DNA from 4 places in the Chryseobacterium sp. CS3K3.1 genome. Region 1 is predicted to be linked to each of the others. Evidence: riboswitches for the same ligand, from Rfam matches in the RefSeq annotation. Region 1 holds a riboswitch; each other region holds the start of a gene.
The links. A riboswitch is a leader RNA that binds a small molecule or an ion and turns the genes downstream of it on or off. The one in region 1 is predicted to bind S-adenosylmethionine.
Positions count from the first base shown of each region.

Region 2: linked by a shared signal. The riboswitch ahead of AC5YGI_RS09580 (TonB-dependent receptor plug domain-containing protein) and the one ahead of AC5YGI_RS16755 (alpha/beta fold hydrolase) in region 1 are both predicted to bind S-adenosylmethionine.
Region 3: linked by a shared signal. The riboswitch ahead of AC5YGI_RS09245 (TonB-dependent receptor plug domain-containing protein) and the one ahead of AC5YGI_RS16755 (alpha/beta fold hydrolase) in region 1 are both predicted to bind S-adenosylmethionine.
Region 4: linked by a shared signal. The riboswitch ahead of AC5YGI_RS00300 (SusC/RagA family TonB-linked outer membrane protein) and the one ahead of AC5YGI_RS16755 (alpha/beta fold hydrolase) in region 1 are both predicted to bind S-adenosylmethionine.

Region 1 covers NZ_JCAKRV010000018.1:93,584-96,757, reverse strand. Annotated here, with positions in the region: gene AC5YGI_RS16760 (ACT domain-containing protein) at 1-660, opposite strand, end outside; gene AC5YGI_RS16755 (alpha/beta fold hydrolase) at 666-1,604, opposite strand; SAM riboswitch class I at 1,666-1,772, opposite strand; gene AC5YGI_RS16750 (MGH1-like glycoside hydrolase domain-containing protein) at 1,961-3,174, shown strand, end outside.
Region 2 covers NZ_JCAKRV010000008.1:91,258-94,431, forward strand. Annotated here, with positions in the region: gene AC5YGI_RS09575 (outer membrane beta-barrel protein) at 1-1,261, opposite strand, end outside; SAM-I-IV-variant riboswitch at 1,380-1,477, shown strand; gene AC5YGI_RS09580 (TonB-dependent receptor plug domain-containing protein) at 1,775-3,174, shown strand, end outside.
Region 3 covers NZ_JCAKRV010000008.1:16,273-19,446, reverse strand. Annotated here, with positions in the region: gene AC5YGI_RS09245 (TonB-dependent receptor plug domain-containing protein) at 1-1,783, opposite strand, end outside; SAM riboswitch class I at 1,877-1,981, opposite strand; gene AC5YGI_RS09240 (alpha-amylase family glycosyl hydrolase) at 2,241-3,174, opposite strand, start outside.
Region 4 covers NZ_JCAKRV010000001.1:68,253-71,426, forward strand. Annotated here, with positions in the region: gene AC5YGI_RS00300 (SusC/RagA family TonB-linked outer membrane protein) at 1-1,312, opposite strand, end outside; SAM riboswitch class I at 1,396-1,493, opposite strand; gene AC5YGI_RS00305 (type II 3-dehydroquinate dehydratase) at 1,738-2,145, shown strand; gene AC5YGI_RS00310 (hypothetical protein) at 2,183-2,623, shown strand; gene pckA (phosphoenolpyruvate carboxykinase (ATP)) at 2,672-3,174, opposite strand, start outside.

The DNA.
Region 1 (3,174 bases):
TTCTGCTGTTAAAACCTCATCTCCCCAATTGGCATCAAACCCTTTTTTGTTGAAGGCAATTTTCTTTGAGTTGGCTACTGCAACTACTTTAAGGTCTATTTTTTTACGTTTTTTAATTTCTTCTGCAGATTCAAGTACCTGTTCTATCAAGGTTTTCCCTACGTTTCCGTGACCAATAATGGCCAGATGAACGGTCTTCGGCTTTTTGAAAATTTCAGATTCTATGATATTTCTTGTTTTTTCATCCTGCGAAGAGGTCACTACGATATTGACTCTGTTTTCTCCTGCCACCTGATTTAAAAGTAACGGGAAAACATTATTTCTTGCCAGCTCAGCAAAAACTTTATTGAAATCTTCTGCTACAAAACCAATCACAGAAACATTATTGATACTATAAATCTGAGAAACTTTTCCTGATTTTCTTTCTGCCTCAAATTCATCAATAAGACAGGCAACTGCTTTTTCTGCATCATTTTCATGAACCAGAATAGAAATTCCGTTTTCTATGGCCTGCTGAGAGATTACTCCTACACTGATACGCGCCAAAGTAAGCGCTTTAAAAATTCGTCCGTCAATCCCGATTTCTCCCAGGAAATCTTCTCCTTCAAATTTGACGATTGATCTGTTCTTCAAAAATTTTATTTCGTTAGCATTTTTCATTACTTCTATAAAATGTTTTTAATGATATTATTTAATTGTTGATATTCCATTAGGAAGGCATCATGCCCGTGTATAGATTGGATCTCGTGATAAGAAACATCTTTATTTTTCTCTTTTAAGTTTTCAAAACACATTCGGATTTCAGAAGCCGGGAAAAATAAATCTGTATCTACGGAGATCATGTGCATTCGTGCCTGAATGTTCTCCAGTGCTGTATCAGCAGCATTTATATTCATTAAGAGATGATTCATCAATTTGTACGCTTTCAAACTAAATCTTTCGTTTAGTGCATTACCATGATAAACCAGCCAGTCTTCTGATTCCAGGCGTTGTTTGTCCTGGTTATATTGGTTTTGAAATCTGTCATTGAGCGACTGCGGTGTTCTGTAGCACAACATGGCATGAATTCTTGCTTTCTGTAATGGTTCTTCCTTATCATTTAATAAAAATTTCTGAACCAGACACTGTGCATGAAGCCAGTCGTGCGTTCTGTAATCGCAGGCAATAGGAATAAAAATCTCAGCAAGATCAGGCTGCTGGGCAAGCATTTCCCAGGCAATCCCTCCTCCCAGAGAGCCTCCTATAATGGCATATAAATTTTTGATCTGTAAAACTTCAAGCCCTTTCAGAAATATCGCAGCGATATCTGAAGGAGTAAAGTCTTCATAATCTTCAATTAAAAAATCGTCGTATCCGTTTCCGGGTATATTAAAACATAGAACAGTATATCGATCAGTATCAACAATCTGATTTTTCCCTACCAGCTGTTTCCACCAGCCTTTTTCTCCGGATACATTTGAGTTTCCGGTGAGAGCATGGTTGATTAAGATAACAGGGGCTGTAAACAGATCTTTCCCAAAGAGCTGATAGCTCAACGGGATATGGTATTCCTTTTGGGAATGAGTTTGATAAGAAAGATTAATATAGTTTAGTTCTGTTTTCAATTCTATTAAATTTTAATACAATTGAAAATGCCACAGGAAATGGCTGAAAAAGAACTTCAGTGAGTTATCTGTCCAAAATTATTTGGTAGAACGTAGCACCTTCTTTGCTTGCGCAAAGGGTTGCTAAGGTTTCATAGGGTCTAATCCCTCAACCTTTCTTGATAACATTTTCAATATTTGAATGAACGAATGGTGCAAAGGTAGTTCTTTTCTTTTAATTTCAAAAAAAAATTATTTTAATATTTAAAAAAGCCCTTAAATACAAGTATTCCAAGACCATATTAATAATTGTTCAGATGAAAAAAATTGGAATTACTTCTCAAAAAAACTAACTTCGTATTGAAAAATGATGCCATATGACCGCCGAAAAAGATAGATTACAAGATACCAAATGGAAAAACTGGGGACCTTATGTAAGCAACCGGCAGTGGGGAAATGTACGTGAAGATTATAGCCCGAACGGGAATGCCTGGAATTTCACCAATCATAATAATGCCGAAAGCTATGCCTACCGCTGGGGTGAAGAAGGCATTGCCGGAATTTCCGATGTAAAGCAACTTTTATGTTTTGCTTTTTCATTCTGGAACAAGAAAGATAAAATGGTAAAAGAACGGTTCTTTGGCCTGAGCAATCCTCAGGGAAACCATGGGGAAGACATCAAAGAAATCTTTTATTACCTGGATAATACGCCTACCCATAGCTATATGAAAATGGTGTATAAATACCCGATCAATGAGTTTCCTTATGATGACATTCTTGCTGAAAATGGAAAACGCAGCAAAAAGGAACCTGAGTATGAGCTTTTCGACACCGGGATTTTTGATAATGATGAATATTTTGATATTTTCATAGAATATTGTAAAGCCGATCACAATGATATTCTGGCCAGGGTGACAGTCTGTAACCGAAGCCAGCATGAGGCACCTATCGTGGTGGCACCTACAGCATGGTTCAGAAATAACTGGAAATGGGGATACAACACCTATAAGGCAGAACTTAATGTTTCTCATGACGGAAGTATCAATATTGCCCACGACAGTATTTCGATAAAGAAGCTGTATTCCAGAAATTCAAATGCACAAAGTGTATTTTGTGATAATGAAACCAATACTTCTAAGCTTTACGGAGCTCCTGCAGTTGAAAACACTTATTTCAAAGACGGAATTAATAATTATATTATCCATCAAACGGATACGGTAAATCCCGAAAAAAGAGGAACAAAGGCTTCTTTTCTGATTGATGAGCTTATCGGAGCCGGAGAATCAAAGGTTTTTGAATTCAGATTGTGCCCGGATGAAGCCGATGAGCCTTTTGAAAACTTTGATGAAATTTTCAATACCCGGCAGGCTGAAGCTGAAGAATTTTATCAGGAGATTCAGAGTGATACCGTTAACGAAGATGAGAGAAATGTACAGAGACAGGCTTTTGCCGGGCTTCTCTGGAACAAACAGTTTTATCATTATAATATCGGAAAATGGCTGAAAGGTGATCCCAATTTTGAAGCGCCAAGAAATTTCAATGAATATGTAAGAAATACGGAGTGGAATCATCTGCACAACAAGGATATTAT
Region 2 (3,174 bases), on a different contig from region 1:
TTTCAGCACGGGATCCCAACGTGAAATCAAACTTTTTCAGTTTAGCCTGAAATTCTAAATACGTTGAAGCAGTCTGTCTCTGATATTCAAGATTGGTCAGTCTAAAACTTTCTGTATCATAATCCTGTCTTTCATATAATCCTCCAAAACTTACTTTCCCACCATCAAGAAGCTTGATCGGCTGTGCGTAATCTACTTTGAAGTTGGCAATATTCATCACAGATTTATTATTCAGAATATCTTTTAATCCATTGGTAGGGCTATCAAGAGGCTCATTGGGATAAGCTACAAACGTCCCATCCTGAAAGTAATTATCCTGAGAAAATTTGCTGTCTGATCTTGTATACCCAAACTGGAAATCCAGTTTTTGAGATTTGTCAGCAAAACGTTTCTGATAGGTTACAACCGCTTCCTGTCTCAAATTATTGGTATGGGCAACGTCAGAAGAAGTATAAAAAGCTTCTTTTAAATCCTTCGGATTTCTCTTGAACGGTAAATCTCCATGCCCGTCACTTAAAGTATAGTTGTCATTATTATTGTGATAAATATCATAGTTCAATAATAACCTGTCCTGCCCTAAATCAAAAGTCAATCCGGATTTTGCAAAATATCCACGTGCATATCTATCGGTATGACTGCTCAAAAGCTCATCCTGCTGGCCATTCAGCATACTTTCACGGTAATTCTGCCCAACATTCAGCTGCCACCCGAAGTATTTATTTCTGGCATTTAAGTTAACAGAGTTAGTCGTTCTGCTTCTGTATTTGTCATAATTTGTGAAAGAATAATTTCCAGAATAGGTAGCGGTTAAATATTTATTAGCGTTTTTGTTGGTGATAATATTCATAATCGCACCTCCGGAAGTTGCCGGAAACTCAGCACCTGGCTGGGTGATCACTTCAATTCTCTCTACGGAATTGGCGGGCATCCCTTCCAGGAAGGAGTTTAATTCATTGGAAGTGATGTTCAGAGGTCTTCCGTTAAGATATACTTCCAGCATTTTTCCCTGATACATCATCCCGGCAATATCGGTAGATACAAGTCCCGGAAGTTTTTTAATTCCTTCCAGGACGTTTCCGTTATTCAGCTGAGGCTGCTCAGAAAAGTCAAAAATAGTACGGTCTGCTTTTTGTTCAACGGCTTTTTTAGTTTTGGTAATGACTACGCCTTCAATTTGCTTTTCCTGAGGTTTATTACTTTTTTCCTGAGAAAAAATAAGAACGGAGCTTAATAAGGATAAAGCGAAAATTGTTTTTTTCATAATGTTTTTACTGTTATCCGGTTAGACGCTGAAAAAGATAATTTGTTACGCTAAAATGTTGAAAATCGAAAATTTAGGCTAAATTTTTTTTATTTCGGAAATAATTATATCTTTGCCGGGTAATTATCAAGAATCTCTAGATGGGATAGCAACCTGCAAAAACAAGCAAGGTGCTGCAATCGATAAGCCGGATCTTCCGGAAAAAATGTTTATCATTCTGTCATTACTCCCATCTTGAATTTTTGTTTTAAAAGTTAAAATCAAATGTTTAAAGACAAGGGAAATCACATTCCATCAGTAATTTTTTATTCTTCAGATCATGAAGTGAGCCTTCATTACTCTGATATGTTCTCATGCCATTTCTACATGCGCATGTGTTGTTGTTTCTAGCCTTTTCTATTTCTAAAAAATAATACAAACATTTCGAATTCTATGGTAACCTTACAATTTAGGGCTACAGGATCTGTATTGCTTAAAAAACAAATTTCATCAACAAAAAAGTACACAACAAACATGCATAATTTCAAAAAAAGAATTTTTATTCCTTCTATCGTGCTTATTTCTTCATTTTATTACGCACAGACGGACACTTTACAATCAAAGAAAATAGATGATGTGGTTATCCTTGGATCAAGGGGTTCCGGAAGATCTTTGACGGATACTCCTGTTCCGGTGGATATCATTAATATATCTAAAATTTTAAAACAGAGCCCGACGAATAATATCAGCCAGGCTTTAAACTATATCGTACCCTCATTTTCATCCACATCACATACTGTAAATGACGGAACTGATTTTGTGGATCCGGCACTGTTGAGAGGGTTAGGACCGGATCAGGTTTTGGTATTACTCAACGGAAAAAGAAGATATCAGTCTTCACTGATTAATGTTACCCTTACACCGGGAAGAGGTTCTGTGGGAACCGATCTTAATGCAATTCCAGCTTTTGCATTGGAAAAAATAGAGGTTTTAAGGGATGGAGCTGCTGCCCAGTATGGCTCTGATGCGATTGCGGGAGTGATAAACCTCGGACTGAAAAAAAGGCTGGGACTTTCCGGACAGGTATTTTTAGGTGGATATGCCTCACCAGTTGCCAACAATTTCTCCGGAGGGGTAGACGGACAGACTGTTTCTGTAGACCTTAATTATGGAGCTAAAATAGGAAAATCAGGATTTTTTAACATTACAGGTTCTGCGCAATACCGTGATCCTTATTCCAGAGCCGGAGTGAGGGAAGGAGATATTTTCAACGCCTATAATGCGATTAATTACCGGGCATTACAGGATGGAGTGAATATTGACGGGCTCTATAAAAATATTACCAATACTTCCAATACTCAGCAAATCATCAATACCATTAAGCAGTATGCGACTAAGGTTGGATATTTTGCGCCTGATTTCCAATCTCAGATTTCCGGGGCAAACAGCATTTCTGAGCTTCAAAAAATATTGGGCAGAGATTTTACCTCTGAGGAGCTTAATTACAGAGGATTGGAGAGAAAAGACTTCAGTTTGAGAGCCGGACAGTCTAAGCTACAGTCCGGACAGCTCTTCTTCAACTCTGAAATTCCTGTGAATGATGAATGGAAGGTTTATTCATTTGGTGGCTACAGTTACCGCCTTGGAAATGCAGGAGGATTTTACAGGCTTCCGAACAATGAAAGGAATATTAATGCAGTTACTCCCAACGGATATCTGCCTCAGATTGAAGCCACTGTAAATGATTATTCCCTTGCTGCCGGGATTAAAGGAAAATGGGAGGGCTGGAATGTGGATTTCAGTAATACACTCGGGAAAAATGTGTTCGGTTTTGGTGTTGTCAATACTTTTAATGCATCACTTACAGATGGTTCTCCAAGAACTTTTGATGCGGGAGGATCTGAATTCTCACAAAATACTGTCAACCTGGATTT
Region 3 (3,174 bases), on a different contig from region 1:
TTAATGGTTTTAACGTCAATCCGGCACTTGCATTGCCAGAAGTTTCCTGTTTAAGTTTATCAAATCCAAGAATTCTGGCAGCTTCGCTATCGTTGCTGAATATTCCTTTGGTAACAATCTTTGAACCGGAAGTAGAAATATCCGCATAGGAATTATTAAAATATTGCTGTTGCAATGATGGTGCTCTGAATCCTGTCCCAACAGCGGCTCTTACTGCATAGTTTTTTACAAACTCATACCGTACAGCTAGTTTTCCATTCAAGGTATTTCCGAAATCTGAATAATTTTCAAACCTGGCAGCAGCATCAATATTCAGTTTTTTATCCAAATCATAGGAAACATCTGCATATACTGCGGTGGAATGTCTGTCTTTCTTCAAGGCATTGTTGGGAGAAAATCCGATAAAGGATTGAGATCCGCCTGCTCCAAGTACTGTAGATCCTTCAGTGGCCACATTTCCACTGATATCATATTGGGTATAAGAAGCTTCATCACCAGCTTTGATCTGGTATTGTTCAAACCTGAACTCACCACCGAACGCAATATTGAAACGGTTTATATTTTTGGAAACATCAAGATTAATGGTATTCTGCAGAAAACTATGGGCACCTGCATAAAAACTTGTGGGTGATTTTGCACCCAGAGAAGCATTATTGGTGTTGCTTACCTTATAATTGAAGGTATTGCTCCCGAACGTATTACTCAGGTCAAATAGCCAGTTGTTAACATTATATTTTGCACCTACAGCATAGGAAACATCATATACCTGAGACCCAAGAACCGCCTGAAAACCGTTCGGATAAATGGATGAAACCACATTAGACTTTTCGCTTGGCAGTCTTCTGAAACCAAAACCTTCTCCTTCTTTAATACTGAAACCTCCGAAAGAATAGAGTTTAAAATGATCATTAAAAGGGTATTCTGAATTGAAAAACAACTGTCCCTGTCTGATCTGGGCATCTCCGATCTGAAAATTAAAATCATCACGGGTCAACCCTCTTTTTTCAATTTCGGCATCATCCGCAGCTCTGGCTGCTTTTACAGCTTCAGCGTCACCTGCAAATTCATACGCAAAATTATCTCCGAAAATATCCAGATCGTGGTTTTGAGTTCTTGTGGTTTTTCCTCTGTGGCTTAATTGCAGGGATAGATTGATATAACCGTCTTTTTTTCCTAATGAAGCACCATAGTTGACTCCTGCCTGGTAAGTATCTCCATCATTTCTTCCGCTTAATCCGTAAGTAAGACTTGCTGAAGCTCCGGCATTTTTCTTAAGAATAATGTTGATCACTCCGGCAATAGCATCAGATCCATATTGTGCAGCAGCTCCGTCTCGTAACACTTCTATTCTGTCAATAGCAATTACGGGAATGGTACTCAAATCTGTTCCTACAGAACCATTTCCTACGGTATTCTGATAATTGACCAATGAGGTTGTATGTCTTCTTTTTCCGTTAAGCAGTACGAGAACCTGATCGGGGCCCATTCCTCTTAATGTTACAGGATCAATATGCTCTGTGCCATCAGAAGCAGACTGCCTCACCGCATTAAACGACGGAATCACGTAATTAAGGAGATCCTGAGCGGTCATTTGCGGAGCGCTTCTCTGGATTTTATCGATATTGATAACATCTACAGGAACCGGCGTCTCCAGTTTTGTTCTTTTAACATTACGGTTTCCGACGATGATGATATCTTCGATCTGTTTTCCTTTTTCCTCACTTTCCTGAGCAGCTACCAGAATTGCTCCAAGCAATAGTACAGCTGTGCTTAATTTTTTCATTTTTGTTCTTGCCAATTAATACTACCAATCTGACGGATCTTTCCGCAGATACACAAGACTTCAAGAAATGGAATTCATATAGAGTATTGACTTCAATTATCTCTCCCAAAGGGTTGGAATTAGCACCTTTACACGCTGGAATTGTGCAGGTTGCTAAGGTTTCACCGGGCCAAATCCCTCCACCTTTCTTGATAAATCTACTGCAAAAGTAGACTATTTTTCTGAACTTACAAAAAAAGGCAAATCTGCTGATCTGCAAATTTGCCTTTTATTTTGTATGAACTTGTTTAAACTTTTTATTTTTGAACCATTAAGATTTAATAAGAGTTTAAGAGGAGTAAAAGAAGCTTAAAAATCAGAATGATTAACCTTAACTATACTTTATTTCTTAACCTTCTTAATGGTTTTTAAGATATTCAATATTTTTTATAAGTCTAACCAACTAAATCTTTTGTTTTTATTTAATAATCATCTTTTGAATGGCTATTCCTGTGTCTGATTTCAACTGTACCAGATAAGTTCCTGCCGGATAACTGACTGTCGCTTCATAGATGCCATTTTCTTTATCCAGTTTGAAAGAATCCATTCTTTTGCCAGTCATATCAAAAATTGAAATTTCCCCATTTTTTGCTTTATTGAAAACCAGTTTGGCGATTCCATTTCGGACAGGATTATCTGCAATCTGAAGGGATAGTTTATTGGCTGCATTGGTATCTACAGTAGACAACGCACCTGCATAATTTCCAAAGATTCTGAATTCTCCGGGCTGTAAAGTGATCGGAGCCGTTGTGGAAACTATATTCGAAATACTGTTGTCCATCAGATTCTGCCATTGACCTGTGTAAGGGAAATAAGGCACTACATTCTGTGTAGAAGTCGTGTAATTGGCCAATACGACAACATTCTTTATTCCTGTGGTAATAGAGGCATCATACACATAAATTCTTGTGATCAGGCCATTGGGATCGTTCGTAAGATTGTTGGATTCTATAGTATAGGTTTTAGATTTAAAAACCGGATAGGTATTTCTGATATTGATGATTTTAGCCCATGTATCGTAGACTGCTTTTCTATTCACATCAGTATCATATCCCAGCGTAAATGCAACAGGTTTCTCATCGGTTCTGCATCCGCTGTCTATCGTACCGTTTGCACATCTGTTGATGCTGAATTCATATCCTAATTCTCCAAACTGCCAGATCATTTTCGGACCAGGAATAGTAAAGAACGTTGCCCCGAAAGTTTTCATTCTTTCAAGAGCGGTATTCAGGTTTTTTACATCATAGTTTCCGTTCACTGCACCATATGCAAGGTTTTTAAACATAAGCCTTTCTTCATCGTGGCTTTCTCCGTACCCTACGCCACTCATATTGGTAAATCCGTGAAGACTG
Region 4 (3,174 bases), on a different contig from region 1:
AGCTTGTCTTGAATTTTAACTCCGGCAAGAAGGTGAATTCCATGAATCCTTTTCCTGAAAAGTTATCTTCTTTATTTTCGTTTTTATCTAAAGGCAACGTTGCAGCAGCATTCTGATTTTGAAGTGCATTTGTGGGCCTGTATTTTCCAAAATCATAAATAGGATTTCCATCAGCATCCAAAACATAAGTGCCGTCAGCATTTCTTTCATAATAAGGATAGAATGAAGGAATGAATCTTGCGGCATTGATGATATTGCTCGCTTTTGAATCCGAAGAAGTAGGCGCCTGCTGAATACTGTTCGTATAGCTTAAGTTGACTCCAACATTCAGCCATTTTTTAACTTCGGAATTAATTTTCAGTCTGGTATTATATCTTTTAAAACCGGATTCAATGGCCATACCTTTGTCGTCCAGATAACCAAGGGAAAAGAAGTAATTACTTTTCTCACTTCCTCCGCTGATATCAAGATCCACCTGGTTTCTTGATGCTACTCTCTGTAGAATATCTCTCCAGTCATCATTCCAGAGTGGTGAAGCACCAGGCAATAATTTCCCATCTGTTCCCACCGGTTTTGGATAAGCAGTTCCATATGGGTTAATTCCAAGAGTAGAAACAAGATTATCTGTTGCCATCTGAGCAGCCTGCTGGGAAGAAACTTTACCGGACTGATATCCGTTTCTCAACGCTTCCCAATATAATTGAAAGTACTGATCTGTGTTTACCTGTTCATAATCTTTGACAGCTCTTCCTGAGAATCCCTGGCTGATATTAAAATTAACTTTTGCTTCTCCTTTTTTACCTGATTTTGTAGTAATGATGATGATCCCGTTTGCCCCTCTTGAACCATACAGAGCACTTGCTGTAGCATCTTTCAAAACACTGATGGATTCAATATCACTTGGGCTGATAGAGTTAATATTTCCGTCAAAAGGAATTCCATCCACTACATATAAAGGATCACTGGAAGCACTGATGGAACCGATTCCTCTGATTCTGATAGTAGAAACCGCACCCGGCTGCCCTGAGGCACTGGTAGTCTGAATCCCTGCAACCTGCCCTTCCAATGCTTTGGTAATATTGGTGACAGGTCTGTTATTGATTTTATCACTGGAAATGGTGGCTACAGAACCGGTATAGCTGTTTCTTTTTGCTTTTCCGTAAGCTACCACAACTACTTCATCAAGCTCCTTTTCATGAAGACTATCTTTTTTCAGTCTGGAATTCTGTGCATTTACACTGGTGACTCCCAGAAAGAAAGCAGCAACCGGAGGAATCCATACTTGGGCACTAAATAATTTTTTACTAATCATAATCAATTTTATTTACCATATATTAAAATTTTGCCCTTTGCAGAAAAGTCAGCAAAGGGCATCGATAAATACGATAAACCAAATGCTTATTTTTCCTTAAAAGGCTGAATGTAACACCTTGCCCACGGGTAGGTTGTCAAGACTTCACAGGGTCAGTTCCCTCCATCTTTCTTTATAAGCCGATCGAAATATGGTTGCAAAGCTAAAAACTTTTAGTCTACAAAACAAGTAGACTTATATTTTTTTCATGATAATATTTTAACAATTAACATAAAATTTTAATAAAAGCCATAACAATAAGGAGTTGCGACTGTTATCATTTTTTCACACATGACAAATATCATTATCAATAATTCAATGGAATAAAAATTCAGCATCACTTAATTTTTATGTAATTAATTAAAAAAACTTTTTAATTTTATAGAATGAAAGTTTTAATCATCAATGGCCCTAACCTCAATCTGTTGGGCACAAGAGAACCTGAAATCTATGGAAATGTTTCTATGGAAAATTATTTGGAAATTTTAAAATCCGAGTTTCAATCTCATGAATTAAAATATTATCAGTCAAATATTGAAGGAGAGCTTATCAACAAGCTTCAGGAAGATGACTTTGATGCCGTTGTGATTAATGCGGGAGCTTTTACCCATTATTCTTATGCAATAGCTGACTGTTTGAAAAACATCAGAAAACCAAAGGTTGAAGTTCATATCAGTAATATCTACAAAAGAGAAGAATTCAGGCAGAAGTCTGTAACGGCAGCCAATACGGATGCGGTTTTATCTGGTTTTGGGATGGATGGGTATAGATTGGCTTTATTAAGTTTAAAATAATTCTAGTAATTTCCCGCAGCTAGTTATCGATAAATTTATGAAAATAAATGATAAAATTTACTGTAAAGATGTTGGGGTCTATTCCGGTCAATTAACAAAAAGAGAATCCTATATTATTAAAGAAATAAATGATGCAAATGTAAGGATTCAAAATAATGAAGGAAGGCTGAGATGGTATTCGAAATTTTATTTTAGTTTAAATAATGAACCGGAAATAATTTCGATTAACATAGATGATACAATAGAAAATATTGAATCTGATGCCATAGAAGTAACCATTACATTTTCTGATAAAGCAAAATATTGGATGACCTTCACAACTCCAAAGTATTTAGATAAGATGTTAGATGAAGAGTCTTATTTTTCTTCAAAGCACTTTATCATCATAAAATCTCTAACTGAAGAATCAATCAAATTAACAGTTCTAAAACTGGATGAACAGAATGAGTTGATTGAAAACTGTAAAAAATATGAATAAAAAACGCCTCATCATTGATGAGGCGTTTTGTTTGTTGATTGGTAAGTATTAAATAGTTTGTTCCTGCAATTGAGGTCCTGAAGCAACTAACTTCTTACCTTCTTCAGTATCACAGTACTGCTCAAAATTCTTGATATATCTTGAAGCAAGATCTTTTGCTTTTTCTTCCCATTCTGAAGCACTTTCATAAGTATCTCTAGGATCTAAAATACCTGTAGAAACATTTGGCAATTCAGTAGGAATTTCAAGGTTCATGATCGGAACCTGAGTTTTAGGAGCATTATCAATAGAACCGTCAATGATGGCATCAATGATTGCTCTGGTATCTTTCAGAGAAATTCTCTTTCCGGTACCATTCCAACCTGTGTTCACCAGATAAGCTTTAGCTCCGTGCTCCTTCATTTTACCAATTAATGTTTTAGAATACATTGTTGGGTGTAAGGTAAGGAACGCTTCACCAAATGCAGGTGAGAAAGATGGTTGTGGCTCTGTAATTCCTCTTTCAGTTCCTGCTAATTTTGATGTATAACCGCAAAGGAAGTGGTATTGAG